2 regions of the Priestia sp. VA7 genome follow, and region 1 is predicted to be linked to the other one. Evidence: riboswitches for the same ligand, from Rfam matches in the RefSeq annotation. Region 1 holds a riboswitch; the other holds the start of a gene.
The links. Region 1 has a riboswitch for FMN ahead of ribE (riboflavin synthase). Riboswitches for the same ligand answer to the same signal wherever they lie in the genome.

Region 1 (3,685 bases):
CGTATATTTTGTTTGGAAATGACTGTTATGTTAGGGGTTAAGGAGTTTTTTGTGAGAAATACAAAAAGAAAATGAAAAAAATAAACGAAAAGGCACAAGCGCTGGGATATGCGTAGATTTCCACGTAAAAAGGCTCGTCTTTTTTTTATCGTTTCTACATATAGTGAACTATGAAGGGTAGAAGGGTGATGGGCATGAAAAGGTGGAAACTCACGCTGCAGGTTGCTGCTACGTATGTAGGCACCGTTGTAGGAGCCGGTTTTGCAACAGGCAAGGAAATCGTTCAATTTTTTACACAGTACGGGGAACTTGGAATGGTCGGAATTTTGGTCAGCGGCTTGTTTTTTATTTGGCTAGGTTCAAAAATGATGCTGCTTTCGCACGCAATTGGGGCTTCTTCTTATCAGCAGCTTAATACATATTTATTTGGTGATGTGCTTGGAAAAGCGGTAAACGGTGTAATGATTGTCATTTTATTTGGAGTAACTTCAGTCATGCTAGCGAGTACGGGGGCAATAGGAAAAGAACAGTTCGGGCTGTGGCCTCCTGTTGGGATGATTTTTACAATTGTTTTAACTTATATATTTATCGCAAAAGGAATTAACGGTATTTTAATGGTTAATTCTCTTGTTGTGCCGATGATGCTTTCATTTGCTTTTATCATCTTTATGCCGAATATCAGCTATTTCTCACTGATTCAAACGAAGCCGGATTTAACGCTCGTCACGCAGTGGAAGTGGGCGGTTAGTCCCTTTTTATATATTTCCCTGAATCTAGCTTTGGCTCAGGCCGTTTTGGTTCCATTAGGAAGCTCGGTGAAAGATAGGAGCGTGATTAAAAAAGGGGCCGTAATAGGAGGATGTGTACTTACGTTTATGCTTGTTTCTACTCATCTTGCCCTTTCCAATTTGCCTTATTCATTTCAACTTGATATTCCGATGAGTGCGGTTGTTAAAAATATCTCAGCGTGGGTGAATGTTTTATTTACGGTAGTTGTGTTGGGCGAGATTTTTACTACATTGATTGGAAATGTATTTGGCATCGCTAAGCAGCTTCAGTCATTTCTTCCCCTCAATGACAAACAAGCTTTTGCATTTATTATCTTGGCTTGCTTTATTATTGGGCAATTCGGATATGCCCAGCTTCTTGAATTTTTGTATCCCATATTTGGCTATATTGGACTAGCTTTTGTATGGATGCTATGTATTAAAAAAGAAAAAATAAGCTAAAAGCTGGATTTTAAAGAATAGATGTGAAAAAACGAAGTTAAATGATGTGACAAGTCGTTTTTACTTTGCTATAATGTAAAACAAATAAGACTATAGCAGTCGAATATATTATTATCCTTCGGGGTCGGGTGTAAGTCCCAACCGGCGGTGATAAAGCGTATGCTTTTAAGCCCGTGACCCGTTTTCATACGATGTATGTTAGCGGTGGATCTAGTTAAAGTCTAGAGCCGACAGTAAAAGTCTGGATGGGAGAAGGATCAGGAAGCACAGTTGTTTTTTTGTGTTGAATTAATAAGGGGCACGCTTGCCTTTTTTAAAGCTACCCTTGTTTTTGTACACAAAATATAACTGTTTATTTCGTATACAATTAGCGGAATTTTGCATAGATAAAACTGATTCAGCTCAGCCGACCCCTTGGACATTTGTTCAAGGGGTTCTTTTATTTTCAGTGGTTGGGGGAAAGATAAATATGAAAAAAAAGCAGCTGCTATTTCAAAACGGTATAAGAAATTGCAATAGCGCCAAAGCAGGTGAAGAAAATGTTCACAGGTATCATTGAAGAAATTGGAAAAATAAAACGTATTCAAAAGGCCACAGAAGCAATTGTTCTTGCGATTGATGCGAAGACCGTGTTAGAAGATGTGAACTTAGGGGACAGTATTTCAGTTAACGGCGTTTGTTTAACCGTAACGGCTTACTCTCAAAATGAATTTACGGTCGATGTCATGCCGGAGACGATTAAAGCAAGTACCCTTCAGCTTCTAACCGTTGGATCACGTGTTAACTTAGAGCGGGCGATGGCTGCAAATGGCCGGTTTGGAGGGCATTTCGTTAGCGGACACGTTGATGGAATTGGAACCATTGTAAGCAAAACACGTAAAGGAAATGCCTTTTATTATGAAATTCAAGTCGATCCTGAACTTCGTGAATTTATGATGTTAAAAGGATCTGTTTCCGTAGACGGAACAAGTCTTACTATTTTTGATGTCAGCAACCAATCATTTACTATTTCTCTTATTCCTCACACGGTGCTTCACACAGTCGTTGGAGACAAACAGCGAGGAGACAAGGTGAATATTGAATGCGATATGTTAGCTAAATATATGCATCAGATGATGACAAATAAGTCAACTCCTGGCGCCTCGAATCGTTCAGGTAACATGAAGGATTTATTGCAGCAGCATGGTTTTACAAATTAACAGTGAGGTGAAAGAGATGTTTCATAAAGTAGAAGAAGCCATTGAAGAGTTAAAAAAGGGGAAAGTGGTTATTGTATGCGATGATGAAGATCGAGAAAACGAAGGAGATTTTATTGCATTAGCCGAAAAAACGACGCCTGAGGTTATTAACTTTATGGCTACTCATGGAAGAGGATTAATTTGTACACCTGTTAATGAAGAAATTGCGCATAAATTGAATCTTCACCCGATGGTAGCGAACAATACGGATGCACATGGCACAGCATTTACAGTAAGTATTGATCATATTTCAAGTACAACAGGTATCAGTGCATATGAACGCTCTGCTACCGTTATGGCTCTTGTAAATGAAGCGACGGTAGCAAGTGATTTTCAACGCCCAGGACATATTTTCCCATTGATTGCAAAAGACGGGGGCGTTCTGCAGCGTGCAGGTCATACAGAGGCTGCTGTTGATTTAGCAGTATTAGCAGGAGGAAAGCCTGCGGGTGTTATTTGTGAAATTATGAATGAAGATGGAACAATGGCACGTGTACCGGATTTAACAAAAATTGCAGAGCAATTTGATTTAAAAATGATTACAATAAAAGATTTGATTGCCTACCGCCGCAAACATGATCAGCTTATTAGCCGTGAAGTAGAAGTGAGCTTACCTACGGCATTTGGTGAGTTTAAAGCTGTAGGATATACAAATAAACTTGATAATAAAGAACATGTGGCTCTTATCAAAGGTGATATTGATCATAATAGCCCCGTTCTCGTTCGCGTTCACTCTGAGTGTTTGACTGGAGATGTGTTTGGTTCTGAACGCTGCGACTGCGGTCCTCAGCTTCACGCAGCTCTTACGCAAATTGAAGAAGAAGGACGCGGCATTCTGTTGTATATGCGTCAAGAGGGCAGAGGTATTGGCTTACTAAATAAGCTAAGAGCATATAAGCTGCAGGAGGAAGGATACGATACCGTAGAAGCGAATGAAAAACTCGGGTTTGCTGCAGATTTACGAGAGTATGGAATCGGTGCTCAAATCTTAAAAGACCTTGGAGTCAAACAAATGAAGCTTTTAACGAATAACCCTCGTAAAATTACTGGGCTAAAAGGCTACGACCTTGAAGTAATCGAGCGAGTGCCTCTTCAAATGCCGGCAGTGGATGCCAATAAAAAATACTTAGATACAAAAGCTAAAAAATTAGGTCATTTATTACATTTATAATTTTACACTTTTTTTCGTTATAACAAATGAAGCTAATTCATGAAAAG
Region 2 (3,685 bases), on a different contig from region 1:
AATATACTGCTGTTCTTTTAGATATGCAACGCAGGCTTCAAAAGACCGTTTATCTAAGTAAACAAATGACTGAAAAAGAAACGAAATTCCAAAAATTTTTCCGTCTTGAATCGTTTGAGCTGACTTTTTACCTGTTAATAAATGATAAATACCATAGGCGGTTCGCTCACCTTTTAACTGTTTTATACAAAATAAAATGCTAACTTGAATATAATTCAAAGGTGTCAACTTCCTTTCTCATTCATTGTACCAAAAGTGACCAATAGCATGTGAGATAAAGGCTTTTTAGCTCTTTCCTTTATGTATCAAAACGTTTGGGTAAGTGAAGAAACCTTGATTTGATAAGCATTCTCAGTGACTTTTCTATTGAAAAGTTTTATAAATCATTTTACAATGAATAAGGAGAAATTTCACTCTTGATTCGCCAAGAGATTATATAATGAGAAATTTTCGAACACTTTACAGGAGGTCTTGTTATGCCAAAATATACAATTGTTGATAAAGATACTTGCATCGCATGCGGCGCTTGCGGAGCAGCAGCACCAGACATTTATGATTATGATGATGAAGGTATTGCATTCGTAACATTAGATGATAACCAAGGTGTAGTAGAAATTCCAGAAGATCTAGAAGATGATATGATGGATGCAATGGAAGGCTGCCCTACGGATTCAATTCGCGTAGCGGATGAAAAATTCGAAGGCGATGCTAATAAATTCGAATAAGTATGGAGCAAACCTGTAGTGTACATGCTGCAGGTTTTTTTATATATAAAAATCGCTCTCCCCGGGAGAGCGATTGAATTAAACAGCAATGCGACGCGTGATCCATTGCTTCATTTTTGAAAACAATAAGACAAAGATAACCCCTGTTGCTGCTCCTTTTATTAAGTTAAACGGCAAAATACCTGCAACGATATATTGACGTGCTTGTTCACTAGACATTTCTGGCGATTGCAAGAAGATTGTATACGCTGGTAAGAAGACATAATAATTTAAGACAGCCATGAGTACCGTCATTACCACCGTACCCGTAACCAAACCTATCGTTACACCTTTAGCCGTTTTAAATCGGTTGAACATGTATGATACAGGAAGAACGAACAGTAAACCAGCCACAAAGTTCGCCACTTGACCAACTGGAACCCCTGTAGCACTTCCTTGAATTAAATAATTCAATAAATTTTTTATTCCTTCTACTATAACAGCAGCCATCGGTCCAAATACAAGTGCTGCTACGAGTGCAGGAATTTCGCTAAAATCAATTGTTAAAAACGGAGGTAATCCAGGAATTGGAAAATTAATCATCATTAAAATATAAGCAATACTACTTAACATTCCTAGTATGACCAGCTTTTGAGTTTTCTTACTTTGTTGCATCTTGCCTCTCTCCTTCTTTGTGATCCACTCTTCAAAGAAGAAAGGTTCAACTTTATATCCCCACGCAAAAACCTCCCAACAAATGATTCGTTGAGAGGAGACATGGCAGGCATATTTAATAAACGTTCATCACATTAGGTTTTGAACGCTGAACCTCCACCTTCTCCCATCCAGACTGTACTGTCGGCTTTGGAATTTCACCAAATCTGCTCGTATGTATTACATATAAGCTCGCGGGCTCAAAACAATTTGTTTTTTACCGCCGGTCGGGAATTTCACCCTGCCCCGAAGATAGACCAATATTTAATTATGAATTTATTATATGTTATCTCGAATTAAAAGTAAATAAAGAAGTTTTTTAATTCCTATTAAATTGATGTCTTTTATAAACTTCATTACTGTTTTATATGTAAAATAAGGAAATAAGTGCATAACCAACAGCATTATGACATATTTATAGTTTCAATTTTACGTTTATAATTGTGTATTTGATAACTAATCGTAAAGTTTGAAAAATATAATTGACAGAATTTTTTTAACATGGTAAATTATCAAATATTTGATGATAGTAAAATCCAAGGGAGATGTTCACGTCATGTATAATGTATTAGTAGCTGATTCAATTAGCAATGAAGGTCTTGCTCCACTACTTGAAGCTCCTCATGTGAATCTTACGCGAAAAAAAGTTGAAGAAGTTGAGAATGATTTGCATACGTACGATGCGCTTTTAGTACGGAGTGCTACGACGGTTACAGAGGATTTGCTGGCAAAAATGCCGAATTTAAAAATTGTTGCTCGCGCTGGAGTAGGTGTCGATAATATTGATATTGAAGCCTCAACCAAACGAGGGGTTGTCGTTATTAACGCGCCGAACGGAAATACCATTTCAACGGCGGAACATACATTTGCTATGATGGCTAGCTTGTTTCGGCATATCCCCCAAGGAAATGCTTCAGTCAAAGCGCGCGAATGGAACCGCTCAGCATTTGTTGGAACAGAGCTTAATCGCAAACACCTGGGCATTATCGGATTTGGACGAATTGGCTCAGAGCTTGCCAAACGCGCAAAAGCCTTCAATATGAGCGTTCACGTTTACGATCCTTTTTTAACCTCTTCCCGAGCTGAAAAGCTAGGCGTAGAACTATTATCCCTGGATGAATTACTAGCAGCAGCGGATGTTATTACCGTGCACACTCCACTTACCAAAGAAACAAAGGGATTGCTCAATCGTGACACGTTAGCCAAAACAAAGAAGGGTGTGTTTTTATTAAACTGCGCACGCGGCGGGATCATTGATGAAAAAGCCTTAGTCCATTATTTAGAAATTGGCCATGTTCAAGGTGCAGCTATTGACGTATTTGAAGTTGAGCCGCCGATTGATAACCCTTTGTTACATTTTGATCAAGTTATTACAACTCCCCATTTAGGAGCTTCTACAAAAGAAGCCCAGCTTAACGTTGCTGAAGACGTGGCACATGACGTTTTGCGTTTTCTAGAAGGTAATCCTGTAAGCTCATCCATTAATTTACCAACGCTTTCTAAAGAAGTTTTTGAAAAAATTCAGCCGTTTACGAGCCTTACTAAACAAATGGGAGCTATCTTATCTCAATGCATGCGAGAACCTGTTCAGCATATCTCTATCTCCTACGGAGGTACAGTGACGGATTTGGAAACCACTTATATTACACGAAGCTTATTATCAGGCTTTTTAACTCATCGTATCGACTCACCTGTTAACGAAGTCAATGCTTCTATGATTGCCAAAGAACGAGGAATTACATTTGGTGAAAAAACATCGGAAGATACGCAAGGATATTCCAATATGATTGACGTTACCGTAACAGGCGAACAGCGTACATTTACCATTACGGGCACCTATATAGCCGGCTATGGACCTCGAATTGTTAATATTGATTCGTTTGATATTGATTTTTATCCGGAAGGACATCTTCTTTATATCCGTCATAGTGATCAGCCTGGAGTTATTGGAAATGTAGGGAAAGTACTTGGAGATTTACGTATTAACATTGCTACCATGCAAGTGGGCCGTAAGCAAAAAGGCGGAGAAGCCATTATGATGCTTACGTTTGATAAACTTTTAGATGATTCTGTCATCGCTTCGTTAAAACAAACAAGCGAAATTGTGACCATACAGCGTATTGAATTGTGACATTGAAAAAAAGAGCCTGAGCGGCTCTTTTTTTTATGGACTTATTTTTAACACTTGTCCTGCATTTAACATCGTATTTTCTAAATGATTCCACTTTCTTAGCTGATCCATATCTACTTCATATTTGACTGCGAGC

Region 2: another riboswitch for FMN. It lies ahead of AC0C45_RS02795 (ECF transporter S component); the one in region 1 lies ahead of ribE (riboflavin synthase).

The regions. Positions count from the first base shown of each region.
Region 1 is NZ_JBVQPN010000002.1:681,942-685,626, forward strand. It holds gene AC0C45_RS09965 (YkvI family membrane protein) at 195-1,229, shown strand; FMN riboswitch at 1,340-1,490, shown strand; gene ribE (riboflavin synthase) at 1,769-2,428, shown strand; gene AC0C45_RS09975 (bifunctional 3,4-dihydroxy-2-butanone-4-phosphate synthase/GTP cyclohydrolase II) at 2,445-3,638, shown strand.
Region 2 is NZ_JBVQPN010000001.1:521,392-525,076, reverse strand. It holds gene AC0C45_RS02805 (YpbB family protein) at 1-219, opposite strand, end outside; gene AC0C45_RS02800 (ferredoxin) at 477-725, shown strand; gene AC0C45_RS02795 (ECF transporter S component) at 804-1,379, opposite strand; FMN riboswitch at 1,534-1,676, opposite strand; gene serA (phosphoglycerate dehydrogenase) at 1,975-3,549, shown strand; gene AC0C45_RS02785 (peptidoglycan DD-metalloendopeptidase family protein) at 3,583-3,685, opposite strand, start outside.